DNA from 3 places in the Streptomyces sp. KPB2 genome. Region 3 is predicted to be linked to each of the others. Evidence: riboswitches for the same ligand, from Rfam matches in the RefSeq annotation. Region 3 holds a riboswitch; each other region holds the start of a gene.

Region 1 (7,162 bases), 1.6 Mb from region 3:
TCTCGGGCGGCGAGCGGCTGCGGGCCACGCTCGCCTGCGTGCTGTGCGCGGAGCCGGCCCCGCACCTGCTCCTCCTGGACGAGCCGACGAACAACCTCGACCTGGTCGGCGTGGGCCAGCTGGAGAGCGCCCTGAACTCCTACCGGGGTGCGTTCGTGGTCGTCAGTCACGACCGGCGGTTCCTGCGCGAGATCGGCGTCGAGCGCTGGCTGCGGCTGGCCGACGGCGAGCTGACGGAGACGGGGGCACCCGAGGAGTAGGGCGCCGGCGGGGGCGGACCTCGCGGGCGCCATCGTGTCCGTTTGCGGTCGGGGGGTGCCGGGCGGCAGGCTGCCGGTGTGGCCACTTTGCTGATCGTGCATCACACGCCGTCGCCGAACTGTCGGGCGATGCTGGAATCCGTCGTGTCCGGGGCGACCGCGCCCGAGATCGAGGGGGTACGCGTGGTCCGGCGGGCGGCGCTGGCGGCGACCGCCGTCGACGTGCTGGAGGCGGACGGCTTCCTGCTGGGCACCCCGGCCAACCTGGGCTACATGTCGGGTGCGCTCAAGCACTTCTTCGACCAGGTCTACTACCCCTGCCTGGACGAGACGCGCGGCCGTCCCTTCGGGTACTGGGTGCACGGGGGCAGCGACACCACGGGCGCGGTGCGCGGCATCGAGTCGGTCACGACCGGTCTCGGCTGGCAGCGTGCGGCGCCCGCGGTGAGCGTGGCCGGTGAGCCCGGCAAGGCCGACCTGGAGGCCTGCTGGGAGCTGGGGGCCACGCTCGCCGCCGGTCTGATGGACGACTGAGCCCGCGGCGGACGGGAATGGTCGGGCAGGCCCTAGCCCGGCAGTGTGCCTCGGAAGCGCACGTGCGGGCGGCCGGCCGGGCCGGCGGGGGTGATCTCGGCGTCGACGCGGTAGACCTTCGCGACCAGGTCCGCCGTCAGGACCTCCGCCGGTTCGCCGCAGGTCACGACCCGTCCCTCCGAGAGGACGACGAGGTGGTCGCAGTACGTCGCGGCGAGGTTGAGGTCGTGCAGGGCGACCACGCTGGTGACGGGCAGGGCGGCGACGAGGGCCAGCACGTCCAGCTGGTGCTGGATGTCCAGGTGGTTGGTCGGTTCGTCGAGCAGGAGTTCGCGCGGCTGCTGGGCCAGGGCACGGGCGATCTGGACGCGCTGGCGTTCGCCGCCGGAGAGGGTGTGCCAGAGGCGGTCCGCCCGACCCGTCAGACCGGTGCGGTCCAGGGCGTCGGTCACCGCGTCCTCGTCCGCCGCCGACGCCGGTGTCCAGGCGCGGCGGTGCGGGATGCGGCCGAGCCGGACGACGTCCCGGACCGTCAGTTCCACCTGGGTGTCCGTCTGCTGCTCCACCACGGCGACGCGCCGGGCGACGTCCTTGCGGCCCACCCGGTCCAGGGGGCGTCCGTCGAGGGTGACGAGGCCGGAGGTCGGGGAGAGAACGCCGGCGAGCAGCCGCAACAGGGTGGACTTGCCGGAGCCGTTGGGCCCGAGCAGTCCCGTCATGGCGCCGGTGCGCGGGCTCAGGTCGACGCCGTCCAGGATCAGCCGGCCACCGGCGGTGCGGGAGACCCGCTCGGCGTTCAGGGTCACCGTGCCCTCCTGGTGCGGTACAGCACGAGCACGAAGGCCGGCACACCGATCAGCGAGGTCACCACGCCCACCGGGACCTCCTGGGGTTCGAGGACGGTACGGGCCAGGGTGTCGACCCACACCAGGAACACGGCGCCGGCGAGCGCGCAGACCGGCAGCAGCCGGGCGTGTCCGGGGCCGGTGAGTGCCCGCACCGCGTGCGGCAGCACCAGCCCGACGAAGCCGATGGCGCCGGCCGACGCGACCAGGGCGGCGGTGAGCAGGGCGGTGGCGCACAGCAGCACCAGCCGGGTGCGGGCCACGTGGACGCCGAGTGCGGCCGCCGCGTCCTGGCCGAAGGCGAAGGCGTCCAGGGTCCTGGCGTACCCGAGGCACACGGCGAGGACCAGTACCAGGACCGCGGCGGTGGTCCACACGTCGCTCCAGCCCGCGCCGCCGAGCGAGCCGAGCAGCCAGAACAGCACGCCGCGGGTGGTCTCGGCGTCGGCGGCGGTCATGACCACGAAGGAGGTGAGCGCGGAGAACAGCTGCATCGCCGCCACGCCTGCGAGGACCACCCGGTCCGTGGTGCCGCCGAGGCCGTGGCTGAGCAGCATCACCAGCGCGAAGGAACAGACCGCGCCGATGAACGCCCCGCCGGGGACGGACAGCGCGCCGCCGCCCACGCCGAGCACGACGACCAGGACGGCGCCGGTCGAGGCGCCGGAGGAGACGCCGAGGACGAAGGGGTCGGCGAGCGGGTTGCGCAGCAGGGACTGGAGCACGGCCCCGCACACGGCGAGTCCGGCGCCGCACACCGCCGCGAGGAGGGTGCGGGGCAGCCGCAGGTCCCAGACGATGCCGTCGCGGATCGGCGACACGTCCCCGGCGGTGGTGCCGGCGCCGAGGTGGGCGGCGATCACGGACCACACGTCGGCGACGCCGATGTCCGCCGGGCCGATGGTGACGGCGACGGCCACGGAGGCGCACAGGGCGACGATCCCGGCCGCCGCCCACGTCAGAGGGGCACGGCGGGGTGCGCCCGTGCCGGGGACGGAGTCGGCCCGGCTCGCGGACGTCACTTGGCGAGCCCGAACTCGCGCAGTGCCGCCGCCACCTGCTCCACACCCTCGACGGTACGGATGGTGGGGTTCATGGCCTGCCCGCTGAGCAGCACGTAGCGTTTCTCGCGGACGGCGGTCATGTTCCTGGTCACGGGGTCGGACTCCAGGAACTCGATCTTCTTCGCGGCCGTCTCGGCCGTCTGTGACCTGCGGGTGAGGTCGCCGAGGACCAGGACGTCGGGGTCCCGGTCGGCGACGGTCTCCCAGCCGGCCTGCGGCCACTCCTCGTGGGTGTCGTCCATGGCGTTCCTCGCACCGACCGCGCGGGTGATGACGCCGGGGGCGCCGCAACAGCCCGCGAGGTAGGGCGAGGTGGAGTTGGCGAACCAGTACATGAGGGTGACACCGGAGGCGTCGATGCCGGATGTCGCCCTGGCCACCCTGGATTTGAGCTCGGCGACGAGCTGCTCGCCGCGCTGCTCGACGTCGAAGAGGCGTGCCAGGTCGCGGACTTCGCCGTAGACGGTGTCCATGGTCAGGGCCTCGGACCGGACGCCGTCGCCGTCGCCGCTGTTGTCCTTGCCCGCGCAGTCGGACGGGGACAGGTAGGCCGGTACGCCGAGTTCCGCGAACTGTTCGCGGGTGGCCACGCCGCCGGTGCCGAGCGTGGAGGCGAAGGAGGCGGCGACGAAGTCGGGTTCGGCGTCCAGGACCGTCTCGAAGGACGGCATGTCGTCGGCCAGCCGGGGGACGCCGGCGTTCGCCTTCTCCAGGCCCTTCATGACCGGGTCGGTCCAGGTGGCGGTGCCCGCCATGCGGTCGGCGAGGCCGAGCGAGAGCAGGATCTCCGTGGTGCCCTGGTTGAGGGAGACGGCCCGGCGCGGCGGCGCGTCGACCCGGACGTCGTGGCCGCAGTCGTGGACGGTGCGTGGATAACCGGCCGCGTCGGCCCGGGCGATCGGGTCGTCGCCGGCCGCGCCGGAACCGCAGCCGGAGGCCAGCAGGGCGCCGGCCAGGAGCAGTACGGGACCGCGCGGGGCGCGGCGGGAAGGGAGAAGGCGCCGGGGGCCGACGGTGCGTGCTGCGGGCAAGGAAGGATCCTCTGGCGTCGAGGGCTCATGCGCGAAGCCCGTCCGTACGGTGCGGCCCGCGCCGCACGCGGCACGGGTGCCAGCAGGTCTTCGGACTCGGGTTCGACCGGACGGAACGCCTTCCCGGACGGCGTACGCCGCCCAGTGGCCCGTGTCCCGCCCGTCCCCCTCACCGCTGCGCGTCAGTTCCGGATTCGCACCGGATTCCCTGACCCACCAGGTGGGTTCGACTGGCTTGCGCAAGCTACCACAGCGCCACCGCGGCGCCGGGGGGCGGGCCACTGCCCGACCCGCTCCCCGGGGCCGTGGGTCAGCTCTTGGGCATGAGGACGGTGTCGATGATGTACACGTTGGCGTTGGCGGTCTTCACGTTGCCGCAGACGACCTTGGCGGAGTCGTTGACCTTGTAGGCCTCGTCCGAGCCCGAGGTGGTCAGCTTGGACTTCTGCAGCGTCTCGAAGGAGCCGTTCTCCAGGTCCTCGGGCGCGAGCTTCTGGCCGACGACGTGGTAGGTCAGGATGTCGGTGAGCATCTCCTTGTCGTTGAGGACCTTGTCCAGGTCGGCCTTCGGGATCTTGGCGAAGGCGTCGTTGGTGGGCGCGAACACCGTGATGTTCTCGGCGTTGTTGAGGGTGTCGACCAGACCGGCCTTCTTCACCGCGGACACCAGCGTGGACAGGGCCGGGTTGTTCGAGGCGGCCGTGGCGACCGGGTCCTTGGCCATGCCGTCGAACGAACCGGCACCCTCCTTCGGCACCGTGGAGCAGGCCGGACCGAAGGGCTCGTCGGAGTCCGCCGTGCCGCCGGAGGTGTCGGCCGACTGGTCGTCGGTCGCCGCGGGCGCCGAGGAGGCGGCCTGCGCGGAGTCCGAGGAACCGCTGTCGCCGTCGTCGGAACAGGCGGCCAGGGACAGCGGCAGTACGGCGGCCGCGACGACGGCGACTGCGGAGCGGCGGATACGGGCGTTCATGGCGGATCTCCCTGAAAACGGGCAGCACAAAGGCTGCGTTGGCGCGAAGTCGTGGTGCGGAGCTGAAGTCGGGTGCGGAACGGGGGTGGTGTGCGACGGGCCGCCGAGTACGCGGTGCCGTTCACGTGGTGGCCGGCCGACCCGGGTTACGGGGTCAGTCGCCGGTCCGCTGTCGGCGTGGTCTCGGTTCTTCCCTCACACGGGGAATCCGGAGCAGCTCCCGGCCCGGATTGCCCGCTCACCCGATCGAGTGAGGAAAGTTGGCCGACACCTCTGTGACCTGCGGCGTTCCACCATCGCCCGTCAGGGAGTGAGGGGTACTCAGAACGGCGTCGCGGCCCGCAGGATGAGGAACATGGTGACGGCGGCGTTCGCGGACGACATCGCCGAGACGGCGGTTCCGGCGGCCGCGGCCCACGCCGCCAGGCCCACCGACGTGAACACCGGGGGCCAGGTGCGCACGGCGGGAGCGGGCCGCAGCAGGGCGGCCACCCGGCGGGGCACCGGGCCGGGCGCCGCGAGACCGGCGAGGGTGGCGACGGGGGTGCCGCGCGAGACGAGGGCCGCCTTGCCGATCGCGGTCGCCACGGCGCGGCGGTCACCGACCGCCCGGGCGGCCGCCTCGTCCGCCCACCGCTCCGCCGTGTAGGAGACGGCCGTGCGCAGGGGGCGCAGGAACGGGTTGGCCAGCGCGGCGAGCCGGACGGCGAGGAGGTAGCGGTGGTGCCGGGCGGCGAGATGGGCGCGTTCGTGGGCGAACAGCGCGCGCCGCTCCCCCGCTTCGAGGCAGTCGAGCAGCGCCGTGCTCACCACCACGCGGTCCCGCCGTCCGCCGGGCAGCGCGTAGGCGTAGGGCACCTCGTCCGGCAGTACGGCCACCCCGGTGCCGGGCAGCCCGGCCAGCGCGCGGTGGGCGCGGCGGCGCACCCTGCCGTGTCGCCACAGGGTTCGCGCCGAGGCCGCGACCACGGCGCAGAGCGCGGGAATCGCGGCCTTGCCGACGACCTCGTCGTAGGGCACCGCCGCCCGCACCTCGGGGTCCGACCAGGCGTCGGGCAGCGGGTTGCCCGGCAGCTGGGCGGTGCCGACGACCATCACCAGGGCCAGGCACACGGTGCTGCACAGGGCCATCACGGCGGCGACGGCGGTGAGCAGCCTGGTCGCGGTGCGCGGGTGCAGGTGCTGCTCGGCCAGCCTGGCGATCGGCCACGCCGTCAGCGGCAGGACCAGGGGCAGGAAGACGAAGACGCCCATGCGGTGTCAGCCGTCCTCCGCGGCGCGCGCGTGCCCGAGCAGTGCGCGCAGCAGCCGCTCGTCGTCCGGGTCGAGACCCGTGACGAAGCTGGCCAGCACCGCTTCGCGGTCGCTCTCGGCGTCCAGGACCTTGCGCATCTTGCGCGCGGCGAGTCCCGCCTGGTCCGAGGCGGGCGTCCAGGCGAAGGACCGGCCCGCGCGCTCACGGCTGACGGCCCCCTTCTCCAGGAGCCGGGTCAGGATCGTGATCACGGTGGTGTAGGCGAGGTCGCCGCCGAGGCGTTCCTGCACCCAGCCGGCCGTCGCGGGCCCGTCCGCCTCGCGCAGCGCGGACAGCACCAGTGCCTCCAGCTCACCCTGCCCCCGTCGCCGCGGACGCCGGTCATCCCGCACGGCCCGCCTCCTTCCGCCGCCGATCGTCTTCCGGAGCGACATCGTATAGAAGCCCTACTTCTACAGTGTTGTAGATTTACGGCAGGCAGCACCCATGAGGAACACGAACGCAGCGAACGTGACGAAGGAGAACACAGTGGGAGTTTCCCTGGCCAAGGGCGGCAACGTCTCGCTCAGCAAGGAGGCGCCCGGTCTGACCGCCGTACTGGTCGGGCTGGGCTGGGACGTGCGCACCACGACCGGCACCGACTACGACCTCGACGCCTCCGCGCTGCTCCTGGACGCGTCGGGCAAGGTGCTCTCGGACCGGCACTTCGTCTTCTACAACAACCTCACCAGCCCCGACGGCTCGGTCGAGCACACCGGCGACAACCTCACCGGCGAGGGCGAGGGCGACGACGAGGCGGTCAAGGTGAACCTGGCCGGTGTCCCGGCCGAGGTGGACCGGATCGTCTTCCCGGTCTCCATCCACGACGCGGAGAACCGCGGCCAGAGCTTCGGCCAGGTCCGCAACGCCTTCATCCGCGTCGTCAACCAGGCGAACAACCAGGAACTCGCCCGCTACGACCTGTCCGAGGACGCCTCGACCGAGACCGCGATGGTCTTCGGCGAGCTGTACCGGCACGGCGCCGAGTGGAAGTTCCGGGCGGTGGGGCAGGGCTACGCCTCGGGCCTCGCGGGCATCGCCGCCGACTTCGGCGTCAACGTCTGATCCGGCACCCGGCCGGCGGTACGACGGGTGTCCCCGCCGGGCGCGGCGCGCCCGGCGGGGGTGGGGGGACGGGGTGGCCCGGGTCAGCCGAAGTCGACG
Region 2 (7,162 bases), 4.4 Mb from region 3:
CGCGCACCGAGACGTTCCCGGAGGTGCCCACCACGAGCCCGTCGGCGACCGTCCGCCGGGCCGTCGCGACGAGTTCCGCCCAGGCCGCCTCCCGGGCCGGCTCCGCGGTCGGGTCCCCGGCCGTTTCCCGGGCCGGCTCAGCGGCCCCTTCCGCCCCTCCGGCCCGCGAATACGTCACAGTCACCGTCTCCTCCCGGGCCGTCCGCGGGCCCCTCGCGTGCCGTCGCCGAACGGCCTCCCGGTGATCCTGCCAGGGACGTCTCCGGAGAGCACCGGAGCGGGCACGCAGAGGGAGGCTCGGACACCGCTTCCGGTCACCGTGACGCCCTGCTCAGTTCATCTTCCGTTCACCCTGGTTACCTACGTTCGACGCGCCAACGACCTCGAACGATTGCCTGGGTAAATGGAAAGCTTCTCGCTGATCCTCGCGATTGTGGTGGTAACCGCACTCGCGTTTGATTTCACGAACGGTTTCCACGACACCGCGAACGCGATGGCAACGACCATTTCGACCGGTGCGCTCAAGCCCAAGGTGGCGGTGGCGATGTCCGCCGTCCTCAACCTTGTAGGCGCCTTCCTCTCCGTGGAGGTCGCCAACACGATCTCCAAGGGTCTCGTCGACGAGACCGGCATCCGTCCCGAGGTCATCTTCGCCGCACTGGTCGGCGCGATCCTCTGGAACCTGCTGACCTGGCTGGTCGGACTCCCGTCCAGCTCCTCGCACGCCCTGATGGGCGGCCTGATCGGTGCCGCCGTCGCCTCGGCCGGCATCGGCGCGGTCAACGGCGACGTGCTCGTCACCAAGGTGCTCCTCCCCGCGATCGCCGCCCCGATCGTGGCCGGCCTCGCGGCGTTGCTCGCGACCCGGATGACGTACTCGCTGGGCCGCAAGGCCGACGGCAGGGCCGCCGCGAAGGGCTACCGCGCCGGCCAGATCGCCTCCGCCGGCCTGGTCTCGCTGGCGCACGGCACCAACGACGCCCAGAAGACGATGGGCATCATCACCCTCGCCCTGATCGCCGGCGGCTCGCTCGCCCCCGACTCGGACCCGCCGGTGTGGGTCATCCTGTCCGCGGGCCTGGCCATCGCGCTCGGCACCTACCTGGGCGGCTGGCGCATCATCCGCACCATGGGCAAGGGCCTGACCGACCTCCAGCCGCAGCAGGGCTTCGCCGCCCAGACCAGCGCCGCGACGGTCATCCTGGCCTCCTCCCACCTCGGCTTCTCCCTCTCCACCACGCACTCGGTCTCCGGTGCGGTCATGGGCGCGGGTCTCGGCCGCAAGGGCGGCGTGGTCCGCTGGTCCACGGCCACCCGGATGTTCGTCGCCTGGGGCCTGACGCTGCCCGCCGCGGCCCTGGTCGCCGCGCTCGCCGAGTGGGTCTGCCGCGCCGGCGACTGGGGCACGGCCCTGGTCGCGGTCTTCCTGGTCGCCTCCAGCTTCGCGATCTGGCGGATCTCCCGCCGCGAGGTCGTCGACCACACCAACGTCGTCGACACCGGAGAGCCCGGGGCCGCCGAGCCGGCCGGTGTGGTCACCACGGCGATGGCCGCCGTGTCGCCGCCCCCGGCGGGCACCACCGAGGACCTGACGGCCACCGTCGCGGCCCCGGCCGCCACCCCCGACCCCAAGGCCCCCTCGGCCACCACCGTCTGAGCCCGCGTCCCGGGTACGAAGGAAGCGAACCTCCATGAGCATCGACTGGGCAGCCCTCGGCTCCGTCTTCGGCGTCAGCCTCGTGGTCACGGTGGCCCTGGTGGGCCTGTTCACCCTCGGCATCGTCGGCCTCTCCCGCCAGGAGCGGGCCGTCGCCCAGGGCGGCACCGCGACCCTCGCGGTCGCCGGCGCGTACGCCTGCTTCGCGGCCTGCACGGCGGCGGTGGCGTACGGGATCTATCTGATCGTCGCCTGAGCGTCGCCCGGCCGCGGGCGCACGCTGCGGGGCGGGGCGCGGAACGGACTCGAACCGTTCCGCGCCCCGCCTTTTCGCGTGCCGGCGCACACCGCGCCTGTGTGGGCCTTCGCACACTCCCCCGTCGCAGGTCAACGCCAGGTTGACGGGTGTTCGCGGACCGTGGTGGACTTCCTGGGCCATCTACGGCGGCAGGAGAGGAAGCCCGGTGCGAATCCGGCGCGGTCCCGCCACTGTGACCGGGGAACAGGAACCCCCGGGAGCCAGGAACTCTCACCGCCGGACTCTTCGAACCAGGGCGTGGACACCCTGAGTGAGGACATGACGCGATGCCCGGCTGCCGCCACCGCTCGACGCCCCGTACCAGGTGCCTCCCTGCCCGTGTGACCGGCTGAGCCCATGCGTGCCGGACGCGTCTTCGCGTACGGCGCCACCGCCGGCCTCCTCGGCGACCTCCTCCTCGGCGACCCGCGCCGCGGACACCCGGTCGCCGCGTTCGGCCGTGCCGCGGGCGCCGTGGAACAGGTGCTGTGGCGGGACCACCGGGGCCGGGGCGCCGTGCACACCGCCGTGTGTGCCGGTGGCGCCGCCGCCCTCGGGCTGGCCGCCTCCCGTGCCGTACGCCGCTCCCCCGCCGCCTCCGTCGCCCTGACCGCGGCGGCCACCTGGGCCGTGGTCGGCGGCACCTCGCTGGCCCGCGAGGCGAAGGCCGTCGGCCGTGCCCTGGAGGCCGGGGACGTCGAGGCGGCCCGGGCCCGGCTGCCGCACCTGTGCGGGCGGGACCCGCAGGCGCTGGACGCCGACGGAATCGCCCGGGCCGTCGTGGAGTCCGTCGCCGAGAACACCTCGGACGCGGTCGTGGGCGCCCTCGTGTGGGGTGCCGTCGCCGGAGTGCCGGGGCTGCTCGGCTTCCGCGCCGTCAACACGCTGGACGCGATGGTCGGCCACAAGTCGCCCCGGTACCGCCGCTACGGCTGGGCCTCGGCCCGCCTCGACGACCTCGCGGGCTGGCCGGGCGCCCGCCTGACCGCCGTACTGACCACCGTCGCCGGTGGCGACCCGCGGGGCGCCGTACGGGCCTGGCGCGCGGACGCCGCACGGCACCCGAGCCCCAACGCCGGGCCCGTGGAGGCCTCGTTCGCGGGCGCCCTCGGCGTGCGGCTCGGCGGGACGCTCTCCTACGGCGGGCGCATCGAGCACCGGCCCGTCCTCAACGGGGCGGCGGGCCGCGCCGTACGGGCGTCCGGCACCGGCGACATCGACCGTGCCGTACGCCTGTCCCGGCGCGTGGGCTGGCTGGCGCTGGGCGTGTGCGCGGGCGCGCGGCTGCTCGTGCGACAGGCCGCCTCCTCGAAGAACCGGGGCGTCACGAAGGGACGTACGTCATGAACGGTGGCCTGCTCGTCGCCGGCACCACCTCCGACGCCGGCAAGAGCGTCGTCACCGCCGGGATCTGCCGCTGGCTGGTGCGCCAGGGCGTGAAGGTGGCGCCCTTCAAGGCGCAGAACATGTCGCTCAACTCCTTCGTGACCCGCGAGGGCGCCGAGATCGGACGGGCCCAGGCGATGCAGGCCCAGGCCTGCCGGGTGGAGCCGACCGCGCACATGAACCCCGTGCTGCTCAAGCCCGGCGGGGAGCGCAGCAGCCAGGTCGTGCTGCTGGGCAGGCCCGTCGGCGAGATGAGCGCCCGCGGCTACCACGGTGGACGTCAGGAGCGGCTGCTCGGCACGGTGCTCGACTCGCTCGCCGAACTCCGCGCCTCCCACGACGCGGTGATCTGCGAGGGCGCGGGCAGCCCGGCCGAGATCAACCTGCGCCGCACCGACATCGTCAACATGGGGATCGCGCGGGGCGCCGGCCTCCCCGTCCTGGTCGTCGGCGACATCGACCGCGGCGGCGTCTTCGCCTCCTTCTTCGGCACGGTGGCGCTGCTGGCGCCCGAGGACCAGGCGCTGGTCGCCGGGTTCCTCGTGAACAAGTTCCGGGGCGACGTGTCGCTCCTGGAGCCCGGGCTGGAGATGCTGCACGGCCTCACCGGGCGGCGGACGTACGGCGTGCTGCCGTTCCGGCACGGGCTCGGCATCGACGAGGAGGACGGCCTGCGCGTCTCGCTGCGCGGCACGGTGCGGGAGTCGGCCGTCGCGCCGCCGGTCGGCGAGGACGTGCTGCGGATCGCCGTCTGCGCGGTCCCGCTGATGTCCAACTTCACGGACGTGGACGCGCTGGCCGCCGAACCGGGCGTGGTCGTGCGGTTCGTGGACCGGCCGGAGGAGCTGGCCGACGCCGACCTGGTGATCGTGCCGGGGACGCGCGGGACGGTGCGGGCACTTCAGTGGCTGCGGGAGCGGGGGCTCGCGGACGCGATCGCCCGGAGGGCCGCCGAGCAGCGGCCCGTGCTCGGGATCTGCGGCGGCTTCCAGCTCCTCGGCGAGCACATCGAGGACGACGTCGAGTCCCGCGCCGGGCACGTGGACGGGCTGGGGCTGCTGCCCGTCCGGGTGCGGTTCGACCGCGAGAAGACCCTCACCCGGCCGGTGGGCGAGGCCCTCGGCGAGCGCGTCGAGGGGTACGAGATCCACCACGGGGTCGCCGAAGTCGTAGCAGGTGAACCCTTCCTGGACGGCTGCCGGGTCGGCCAGACCTGGGGGACGCACTGGCACGGCTCGCTGGAGTCGGACGGCTTCCGGCGGGCGTTCCTGCGCGAGGTGGCCGCCGCCGCGGGCCGCCGCTTCGTGCCGGCCCCCGACACCTCGTTCGCCGCGCTGCGCGAGGAGCAGCTCGACCGGCTCGGCGACCTGATCGAACACCACGCGGACACCGACGCGCTGTGGCGGCTCATCGAGTCCGGCGCGCCGCAAGGACTGCCCTTCATTCCACCGGGAGCGCCCGCATGAGCACTGTGCTGTTGTTGTCGACCGCCGACACGGACCTGCTGGCGGCCCGCGCGTCGGACGCCGCCTACCGGATCGGCAACCCGACCCGGATCGACGTCCGCGAGGAGCTGCCGGACCTGGTCGATGGCGCGGACCTCGCCGTCGTCCGCCTGCTCGGTGGCAAGCGCGCCTGGGAGGACGGGCTGGCCGCGCTGAGGGCCGCCGGCCTCCCGACGGTCCTGCTCGGCGGCGAGAGCGTGCCGGACGCGGAGCTGATGGCCGAGTCGTCGGTTCCGGCCGGGGTGGTGGCTCAGGCGCTGCGCTACCTGGTCGAGGGCGGCCCCGACAACCTCACCCAGCTCGCCCGGTTCCTGTCCGACACGGTGCTGCTGACCGGCGAGGGCTTCGACGAGCCGCGGAAGATGCCGGAGTACGGCGTCCACGGCGAAGGCCCCTTCATCGAGGGCCGTCCCACGGTCGGCGTGCTCTTCTACCGCGCCCACCAGCTCAGCGGCAACACCGCGTTCGTCGACACGCTGTGCGACGCGATCGAGGCGCGCGGCGCCAACGCGCTGCCGGTGTACTGCGGTTCGCTGCGCGGCGCGGACCCGGGGCTGTACGAGCTGCTGGGCCGGGCCGACGCCCTGGTCGCCACCGTCCTCGCGGCGGGCGGCACGCACGCCTCGCAGGCGTCGGCAGGCGGTGACGAGGAGGCGTGGGACATCGGGGCGCTGGCCGACTTGAACATCCCGGTGCTGCAAGGACTCTGCCTCACCTCCTCCCGGGCCGCCTGGGAGGCCTCGGACGCCGCGCTCTCCCCGATGGACGCGGCGATGCAGGTCGCGATCCCGGAGTTCGACGGGCGGCTGGTCACGGTGCCGTTCTCCTTCAAGGAGCAGGGCCCGGACGACGTGCCGGTCTACGTCGCCGACCCCGAGCGGGCCGCGCGCGTCGCCGGGATCGCCGTACGGCACGCGGCGCTCGGGCACAAGCCGAACGCCGAGAAGAAGCTCGCGCTGGTCTTCACGGCGTACCCGACCAAGCACTCCCGGGTCGGCAACGCGGTCGGTCTCGACACGCCGGCGTCGGCGGTGCGGGTGCTGGACGCGCTCAGGGACGCGGGGTACGGGGTCACCGAGTACCCCTCCGAGGGCGACGAGCTGATCCACCGGCTGATCGAGGCCGGCGGCCACGACGTGGAGTGGCTGACGGAGGACCAGCTGGCGGCGGCGCCCGCGCGGGTGCCGCTGGCCGACTACCGGGCGTGGTTCGAGAGGCTCGACCCCGAACTCCGGGACGGCATGCGGGAGGCGTGGGGCGACCCGCCGGGCTCGCTGTACGTGGACGGCGACGACATCGTGCTGGCCTCCCTCCAGTTCGGGAACGTCGTGGTGATGATCCAGCCGCCGCGCGGCTTCGGGGAGAACCCGATCGCGATCTATCACGACCCGGACATGCCGCCGTCGCACCACTACATGGCCGCCTACCGCTGGCTGGAGCACAGCTTCGGCGCCGACGCGATCGTGCACATGGGCAAGCACGGCACGATGGAGTGGCTGCCGGGCAAGGGGCTGGGGCTGAGCGCCGGTTGCGCGCCGGACGCCGTGCTCGGCGACCTGCCGCTGATCTACCCCTTCATCGTCAACGACCCCGGCGAGGGCACCCAGGCCAAGCGGCGCGGCCACGCGACGGTGGTGGACCACCTCGTGCCGCCGATGGCCCGCGCCGACACCTACGGCGACCTGGCCAAGCTGGAGCAGCTCCTCGACGAGTACGCGCTCGTCTCCGACCTGGACCCGACGAAGGCGCCGGCGGTCCGGGCGCAGATCTGGACGCTGGTCAAGGCCGCCGAGCTCCACCACGACCTGCACGTGGACGACCAGCCGGACGACGACGACTTCGACGAGTTCGTCATGCACATCGACGGCTACCTGTGCGAGATCAAGGACGTGCAGATCCGCGACGGCCTGCACATCCTGGGCGGCGGCCCGGTCGGCGAGCCGCGCGTCAACCTCGTCCTCGCGGTGCTGCGCGCCTCGCAGGTGTGGGGCGGACAGGCGAACGCGCTGCCGGGTCTCAGGGCGTCCCTGGCCGAGCACTTCGGCCTGGTGGAGAAGGAACTGCTGGCCGCGCCCGGCGCCCCGGTGAAGGTGCCGGCGGAGCTGACGGACCTGGTGGACGGTCCGGCCCGTTCGGCGGCCGACGCGATCGACCTGCTGGAGCAGCTGTGCCGGCGGATCGCGGAGGGCATGGAGCTGCGGGCATGGGACCCGGCGGCCGTCCCGGGCCTGGTCCACGACGTGCTGGGCACCGAACTTCCCGACGCGGTGGCGGTGCTGGAGTTCGCCTGCGCGGAGGTCGTACCCCGCCTCGCCC
Region 3 (7,162 bases):
ATCATGATCACGGACCAGACGGGCGAGTACGGCAGGAACAGGAACTGGGCGATCAGGCTCAGCGAGGCCAGGACGATGCCCGCCATCCGCGCCCAGGCCATGTCCTTGAGCAGGCCGTACCCGGTGATGAACACGAGGGCGCCCAGGACGACGTGGACGATCCCCCAGCCGGTGAGGTTCATCTCGTAGACGTAGGTGCCGATACGGGCGTACACGTCGTCCTCGGCGATGGCCGCGATGCCCTGCAGGACGGCGAGGGCGCCGTTCAGCAGCAGCAGTACGCCCGCGAAGACGACACCGCCGGTCACCCAGCCGCTGGCGCGGTCGCCCGAGCGCTGGGCCCAGGAGGCGTCGCCTTCGTGGGACGGCCGGCCGGGAGAGGGTTCGGCGTGCTGGCTCATGAGCGGAGTCCTTTCTGTGTCCCCCGTACGGGGCAGCTGCCCACCGGCGCCGACGGCACCGACAGGTCTGTTAGAGCCTGCGGGCGTCCGCGCTCCCCGGCCACGTGGGTCCGCCGGACGGGTGAACCGCCCACGGGTGTGCGCGTGCGGTCGTTCGCGGACTCGCGTTGACTGAAGCCATCCGCTGCCCCGGGTGACGCGAGGACCCGGGGCGGAAGAAGGAGGGCGTGTGACGAGTCGGCCGCTGCCCCGGCGGGGCCCGCTGTCCGGGCGCGGGCGGCGCGCACGGGTTCCGTGACCGCGCCGGCGAACGCCGTCCCGGACCGGGCGGAGCAGTCGCTGCGGGAGACCCTGCTCAGCCCCGGCTACCGGCGGCTGTTGCTGCTGTGCGTGCTGCTCGGCGTTCCCATCGCGCTGGCCTGCTTCTTCTTCGTCGGGCTCCAGCACGAGTTGCAGCACTGGGTGTGGACCTCGCTGCCCGAGGCGGCCGGTTACGACACCCCGCCCTGGTGGTGGCCGCTGCCCGCGCTGGTCCTGGCCGGGCTGATCCTGGCACCGATCGTGACCCGGATGCCGGGCGGCGGCGGCCATCTGCCGGTGAACGGCCTGGGCGGCGCGCCCGTCGGCCCCCGGGCCCTGCCCGGCGCGGTGCTCGCCGCGCTGGCCACGCTGCCGCTCGGCGTCGTACTGGGCCCGGAGGCCCCGCTCATGGCGGTCGGCAGCGGGCTCGCCCTGCTGGCGCTGCGGCGGGCGGGCGGCGGCGCGGACCAGCGGGCGAGCGCGATCCTCGCCACGGCCGGCTCCACCGCCGCGATCTCCACCATCCTCGGCGGCCCGATCGCGGCGGCGGTCCTGCTCATCGAGGGGGCGGGGCTCGCCGGGACGCAGCTGGTCGCGCTGCTGCTGCCCTGTCTGCTGGCCAGCGCGACGGGCGCCCTGGTCTTCACCGGCTTCGGGCAGTGGACGGGGCTGAAGATCGGCGCGCTGGCCCTGCCCGAGCTGCCGCCGCAGGCCGGTCCGGACGCGGGCGACTTCCTGTGGGGCCTTCCCACGGCCGCCCTGATCGCCGTACTGGTCACGCTGGCCCGCGGGCTGGGCCACCGCACGGTCACCTGGACCCGGCAGCGCACGGCGGCCCGCACCGTCGCCTGCGCCACCGCGGTCGGCGTCTGTGTCGCCGCGTACGCGCTGATCACGGGCCGTTCCCCGGCCGAGGCCGCGCTGTCCGGGCAGGCCACCCTCGCCGAGCTCGCCGCGCACCCGCACGCCTGGTCCGTGGGGGCGCTCGTGGCGCTGGTCGCGTGCAAGGGGCTGGCCTGGGGCATCGCGCTGGGCGCCCTGCGCGGCGGCCCGATCTTCCCGTCCGTGCTGCTGGGCGCGGCGGCCGCCCTGGCCTGTTCCGGACTGCCCGGCTTCGGCGCGACCCCGGCCCTCGCCCTCGGCATCTCCGCCGCGGCGGCCGCGGTGACGGGGCTGCCGCTGGCCAGCGCGGTCCTGGCGGCGCTGCTGATGGGGCGGGACGCCCACGACCAGATGCCGCTGATCGTCATGGCCTCGGTCGTCGCCTTCGTCGTCGCCCAGCTGGTGCGCCGGGACGGGCCGGGGGCGGGCAGGACGCCGGGCGGAGCGCCGACGACGGGAGCGGCGGAACGGTGACCGGCGCGACGGGCCCCGAAGACCCCGACCCCACGGACCCCGCGGACCGGAAGGACCCCGCGGACCGGAGGGACCCCACGGCCCCGGCGGCCCCCGCGGACGGAACGGCCGGCCGGGGCGCCCACCGCCGTACCGGCTGGGACGCCGTGAGGCCCTGGCTCGTGCGGGTCGGGATCGCGGCCGCCGTGGTCGTCGCCTACTTCCTGCTCCCCCTCGACCACCTGGGCCCGCAGCGCCCCGTGCTGAGCTGGGTGCTGTTCGCCGTCCTGCTGACCGTCGTGGCCGTGCTGCTGCTCCGGCAGATCCGGCACGTGCTCCTCAACCGTCCGGACAGCCGGCCCGGCGTGGTCATCTCCCTGCTGATCGTCCTGTCCGTGCACGTCTTCTCGGCCTCGTACTACGCCCTGGCCAAGTCGCCGGGCGAGTTCAGCGGGCTGCACACCAAGATCGACGCCCTGTACTTCACCGTGGTGACGCTGGCCACCGTCGGGTACGGCGACATCACGCCGCGGGGCCAGGCCGCGCGGGTCGTGACCGTCCTTCAGATCACGTACAGCTTCGTCTTCCTCACGGCCGCCGCGACCGCGCTGACCACCCGGATGCGGGACATGGTGGTCCGACGGCCCGAGCGGGGCCGCTCGCGCTGAGGCGGGCCTTGAAGCTGCCGCCGCGTCACCCCCTAGCCTCGGCCTCGGCCGCACCCGCAGGGAGGAGCCCGGAGGAACCCCATGACACAGACGACCGGCGCCACCCGGCGCATCGGCGAACTCGCACGGGAGACCGGGCTGAGTATCCGCGCCCTGCGCTACTACGACCGGCTCGGGCTGCTCACCCCGTCCGCCCGCAGTGAGGGCGGCCACCGCTGCTACGACGCCGACGACGTCCGGCGCCTGCACCGGGTCCTGGCGCTGCGCAGCTTCGGGCTCCCCCTGGCGCAGATCCGCGCGGTGCTGGACGCCGAGCCGGACCACGATCCGACGGAACTGATCCGGCGCCAGCTCGACGTCGTCGAGGAGCGGCTGCGGCAGACCGCCGGGCTGCGGCTGAGGCTGCTCGGCGCGCTGAGCGCGCTGGACGCCGCCGCCGACGGCTCGACCGAGGCCTATCTGGACGTGATCGAGGAGATGACCGCCGTGGAACGCCCCCTGACGCCGGAAGAGGTCGCCCGCCTGGGCGAGGCGCGCCGCCGCTGGGCCGAGTCGCTCGGCGAGGAGGAGGTGCGTGCCCTGCACCACAGGCGCGCGGAGATCTTCGCCACGATGGGCGAGGACGAGAGGCGGCTGATGTCCGAGCGGCGGGGCCGGGCGTTTCCGCAGCCCTGAGGCCTGTGGGGCGTATCGGCGGGGTGTCCGTCCGGCCCGAGGCCCGCTTGTGCCCACCCCCGTGGGAGCACTACTGTCGCCACGCCTTGGTGAACGGGAAATCCGGTGTGATGCCGGTGCGGCCCTCGCCACTGTGAATCGGGAAGTCCGGCTCCGGCCCTCGCGGGCAGCCACTGGATCGCTTGCGATCCGGGAAGGCGGAGCACGGGCGGTGGTACCCGTAAGCCAGGAGACCGGCCAAGGCGCGTCGTCCATCCACGAGGTGCTGGAGAGGGTCTGCTGAGCCATGCACATAGCCGAGGGCTTTCTGCCACCGGCGCACGCGATCGCCTGGGGTGTCGCGTCCGCGCCGTTCGTCGTCCACGGAGTCCGGTCACTCACCCGTGAGGTCAGGGAGCACCCGGAGAGCACGCTGCTCCTCGGCGCCTCCGGAGCCTTCACGTTCGTCCTGTCGGCCCTGAAACTGCCGTCCGTCACCGGGAGTTGCTCGCACCCAACCGGCACCGGTCTGGGCGCGATCCTGTTCCGGCCGCCGATCATGGCGGTCCTGGGCACCATCACCCTGCTCTTCCAGGCACTGCTGCTCGCCCACGGCGGGCTGACCACGCTCGGCGCCAACGTCTTCTCGATGGCGATCGTCGGCCCCTGGGCCGGGTACGGCGTCTACCGGCTGCTGCGCCGCTGGGACGTGCCGCTGATGGTCACCGTGTTCTTCGGCGCGTTCGTCGCCGACCTGTCCACGTACTGCGTGACCAGCGTGCAGCTGGCGCTGGCCTTCCCCGACCCGAGCAGCGGGTTCCTGGGCGCGCTCGGCAAGTTCGGGTCCATCTTCGCCGTCACGCAGATCCCGTTGGCGGTGAGCGAGGGCCTGCTCACGGTGATCGTGATGCGGCTGCTCGTGCAGTCCAGCAAGGGCGAACTGACCCGGCTGGGCGTGCTGCTGACCCGGTCCGGCGAGCGGAAGCGGGAGGCGGTGGCCCGATGAGCCGCAACGCGAAGATCAACACCCTACTGCTGCTCGCCGTGGCCGCGCTGGCGGTGCTGCCGCTGGTGCTGGGGCTGGGCGACCACAAGGAGGAGCCGTTCGCCGGGGCCGACGCGGAGGCGGAGACGGCCATCACGGAGATCGAGCCGGACTACGAGCCGTGGTTCTCCCCGCTGTACGAACCGCCGTCCGGGGAGGTCGAGTCGGCGCTGTTCGCGCTGCAGGCCGCGCTCGGCGCGGGCGTGCTGGCGTACTACTTCGGGCTGCGCCGGGGCCGGCGGCAGGGCGAGCAGCGGGCGATGGCGGCCGCCGAGGCCACGTCGGTGTCGCGGGACACCCCCGAAGGGGACTGAGTGCTGCCGATCGACGCGGCGGCGCACGGCAGTCGCTGGCGCCGCCGCCATCCCGTGGACAAGGCCGTGCTCGGTCTCGGCCTGACCGTGCTGGCGATCTCGTTGCCGCCCTGGCCGGGTGCCGCGCTGGTGCTGGTGGCGGCGCTGACGGTGCTGCTGGGCCCGGCGGGTGTGCCGGGGCGCCGGCTGTGGCGGGCGTACCGGGTGCCGCTGGGCTTCTGCGTGACGGGTGCGCTGCCGCTCCTCGTGCAGGTCGGGGGCCCGGACGGGTTCCTGACGACGGCCGACGGCGGTGCGGTGCGCGCGGGCGAGCTGCTGCTGCGCACCTCGGCGGCCTCGCTGGGGGTGCTGCTGTTCGCGTTCACCACGCCGATGTCCGACCTGCTGCCGAGGCTGGTGCGGGCCGGCGTGCCGGCGCCGGTCGTGGACGTGGCGCTGGTGACGTACCGGATGAGTTTCCTGCTGCTGGACTCCGTGCGCCGGATCAGGGAGGCACAGGCGGCCCGGCTCGGACACACCACCCGGGCCGCGACCTGGCGTTCGCTCGGCGGGCTGGGCGCCACCGCGTTCGTGCGGGCCTTCGACCGGGCGGCGCGGCTCCAGTCGGGGCTCGCCGGGCGCGGTTACGACGGCACCCTGCGCGTGCTGGTGCCCGAGGCGCGGGTCTCGGTGCCGTTCACGGCGGCGAGCGTCGCGCTGCTGGCGGCGCTGGCCTGCCTCACCCTCGTACTGGAAGGACCCCTGTCGTGAACGAACCGGTGCGGTCACCGGAACCGGAACCGGACTCCGCCCCCGCCGCCGCTCCCGCCCCTGCCTTGGTCGCCCTGCGGGGCGCGTCCTTCGCGTACGAGGAGGGCCCGGACGTGCTGACGGGGCTGGACTTCGCGGTGCGGGAGGGACGGGCGCTGGCGCTGCTCGGCCGCAACGGCAGTGGCAAGACCACGCTGATGCGGCTGCTCAGCGGCGGACTCAGGCCGCGTGCGGGGACGTTGACGGTCGGCGGGGAGCCGGTGACGTACGACCGCAAGGGGCTGACCCGGTTGCGGACCACGGTGCAGTTGGTGGTGCAGGACCCGGACGACCAGCTCTTCGCGGCCTCGGTCGCCCAGGACGTGTCCTTCGGGCCGCTGAACCTCGGTCTGCCCGACGCGGAGGTCCGCTCCCGGGTGGCGGAGGCGCTCGCCGCGCTGGACGTCGCGGGGCTGGCCGACCGGCCCACGCACCTGCTGTCGTACGGGCAGCGCAAGCGGACCGCGATCGCCGGAGCCGTCGCGATGCGGCCCCGGGTGCTGATCCTCGACGAGCCGACCGCGGGGCTCGACCCGGACGGACAGGAGCGGCTGCTGGCCACCCTGGACGGGCTGCGCGCGGGCGGCACCACCGTGGTGATGGCCACGCACGACGTCGACCTCGCCCTGCGCTGGTCGGACGACGCCGCCCTGCTCACCCCGGACGGGGTGCGCACCGGCCCGACCGCCGCGACGCTGGCCCGCACCGATCTGCTGCGCCAGGCCGGGCTGCGGTTGCCGTGGGGCGTCGCGGCGGCCGGACTGCTGCGGGCGCGGGGGCTGTTGCCCGACTCGGCGACCGGTCCGCGCACGGCGGAGGAGCTGGCGGCGCTGGCCGAGTGACCGGAGCGCGGAGGCCCGGGGTCAGCCCTCGGCGGCGGCCCTGCCGATGCGCACCCGCCAGACGTCGGGGCCGGATTCGACGTAGTCCCAGGTGTGGGTGCCCGGGTGGGTGGCCTCGAACTCGCGGCGCAGCGGCTTGGGATCGTGGTTGTTGACCAGGACGAAGCCCTCTCCCGGGGCGAGGCGGGCGTACCGGGCGAAGATCCGCGGATGCCGCTGCCCGTGGGGGATCTCGCGGACGTCGACGACCGACGGGGTCTCCAGCCGGCCCCCTTCGAGCAGGGTGGTCAGATCCGCGACGAGACCGGGCAGGTCGGCACCGGGCAGGTCGGCGAGCGCCGGCAGCAGGACCGTCTCCTCGGTCGTCAGGTGGACGTCCAGGATCGCCTCGACCGCACGTGCGCCCGCCGCGACCGACGCGGCGTCCCCGTCACCGGCGAGCCCGTCGATGCGCCGGTCGAGGGCCCCGGCGGTGGTGCGCAGGGCGCGGACCAGGAGGCGGGTTCCGGCCGCGCCGGAGGCGGCCGCGTAGAGCGTCTGCTCGGTGGCGGCCAGGTGGCGGCGCAGCTCGCCGGTGCAGAACTCCACCGGTCCGCGCTGCCCGCCGTCCTGCGGGGTGCCCCGCACGGCGGTCGCGAGGCCGGCCCGCAGCCGGTCGTGCGCGTCGCGGACGGCGGCCCGCGCCCGGACGACCGGGTCGTCCGACGTGCCCTCGATGTAGACCTCCGACGACGATGTCACGACGGGTGCTCCTCTCGGCCTGCCCTCCCACCCCGCACCGCGGGGTGGCTCACTGGCCCGCAATTATTACATG

What was found. A riboswitch is a leader RNA that binds a small molecule or an ion and turns the genes downstream of it on or off. The one in region 3 is predicted to bind cobalamin.
Region 1: it holds a riboswitch for cobalamin, as region 3 does, so the genes downstream of both, D1J63_RS01685 (ABC transporter substrate-binding protein) here and D1J63_RS08440 (energy-coupling factor ABC transporter permease) in region 3, are expected to answer to the same signal.
Region 2: it holds a riboswitch for cobalamin, as region 3 does, so the genes downstream of both, D1J63_RS28495 (cobalamin biosynthesis protein) here and D1J63_RS08440 (energy-coupling factor ABC transporter permease) in region 3, are expected to answer to the same signal.

Annotation. Positions count from the first base shown of each region.
Region 1 covers NZ_CP034353.1:379,940-387,101, forward strand. The annotation lists gene abc-f (ribosomal protection-like ABC-F family protein) at 1-260, shown strand, start outside; gene D1J63_RS01670 (NAD(P)H-dependent oxidoreductase) at 339-794, shown strand; gene D1J63_RS01675 (ABC transporter ATP-binding protein) at 827-1,600, opposite strand; gene D1J63_RS01680 (iron chelate uptake ABC transporter family permease subunit) at 1,597-2,601, opposite strand; gene D1J63_RS01685 (ABC transporter substrate-binding protein) at 2,658-3,644, opposite strand; cobalamin riboswitch at 3,798-3,984, opposite strand; gene D1J63_RS01690 (fasciclin domain-containing protein) at 4,045-4,704, opposite strand; gene D1J63_RS01695 (M56 family metallopeptidase) at 5,026-5,958, opposite strand; gene D1J63_RS01700 (BlaI/MecI/CopY family transcriptional regulator) at 5,965-6,393, opposite strand; gene D1J63_RS01705 (TerD family protein) at 6,488-7,063, shown strand; gene D1J63_RS01710 (lytic polysaccharide monooxygenase) at 7,147-7,162, opposite strand, start outside.
Region 2 covers NZ_CP034353.1:6,321,362-6,328,523, reverse strand. The annotation lists gene D1J63_RS28510 (class II aldolase/adducin family protein) at 1-178, opposite strand, end outside; gene pitH (low-affinity phosphate transporter PitH) at 404-1,657, shown strand; gene D1J63_RS28500 (hypothetical protein) at 1,692-1,913, shown strand; cobalamin riboswitch at 2,062-2,207, shown strand; gene D1J63_RS28495 (cobalamin biosynthesis protein) at 2,313-3,302, shown strand; gene D1J63_RS28490 (cobyric acid synthase) at 3,299-4,807, shown strand; gene cobN (cobaltochelatase subunit CobN) at 4,804-7,162, shown strand, end outside.
Region 3 covers NZ_CP034353.1:1,957,782-1,964,943, forward strand. The annotation lists gene D1J63_RS08420 (hypothetical protein) at 1-401, opposite strand, end outside; gene D1J63_RS08425 (chloride channel protein) at 696-2,057, shown strand; gene D1J63_RS08430 (potassium channel family protein) at 2,204-2,704, shown strand; gene D1J63_RS08435 (MerR family transcriptional regulator) at 2,786-3,379, shown strand; cobalamin riboswitch at 3,450-3,636, shown strand; gene D1J63_RS08440 (energy-coupling factor ABC transporter permease) at 3,666-4,364, shown strand; gene D1J63_RS08445 (energy-coupling factor ABC transporter substrate-binding protein) at 4,361-4,717, shown strand; gene cbiQ (cobalt ECF transporter T component CbiQ) at 4,718-5,467, shown strand; gene D1J63_RS08455 (ATP-binding cassette domain-containing protein) at 5,476-6,348, shown strand; gene D1J63_RS08460 (DUF2249 domain-containing protein) at 6,370-7,089, opposite strand.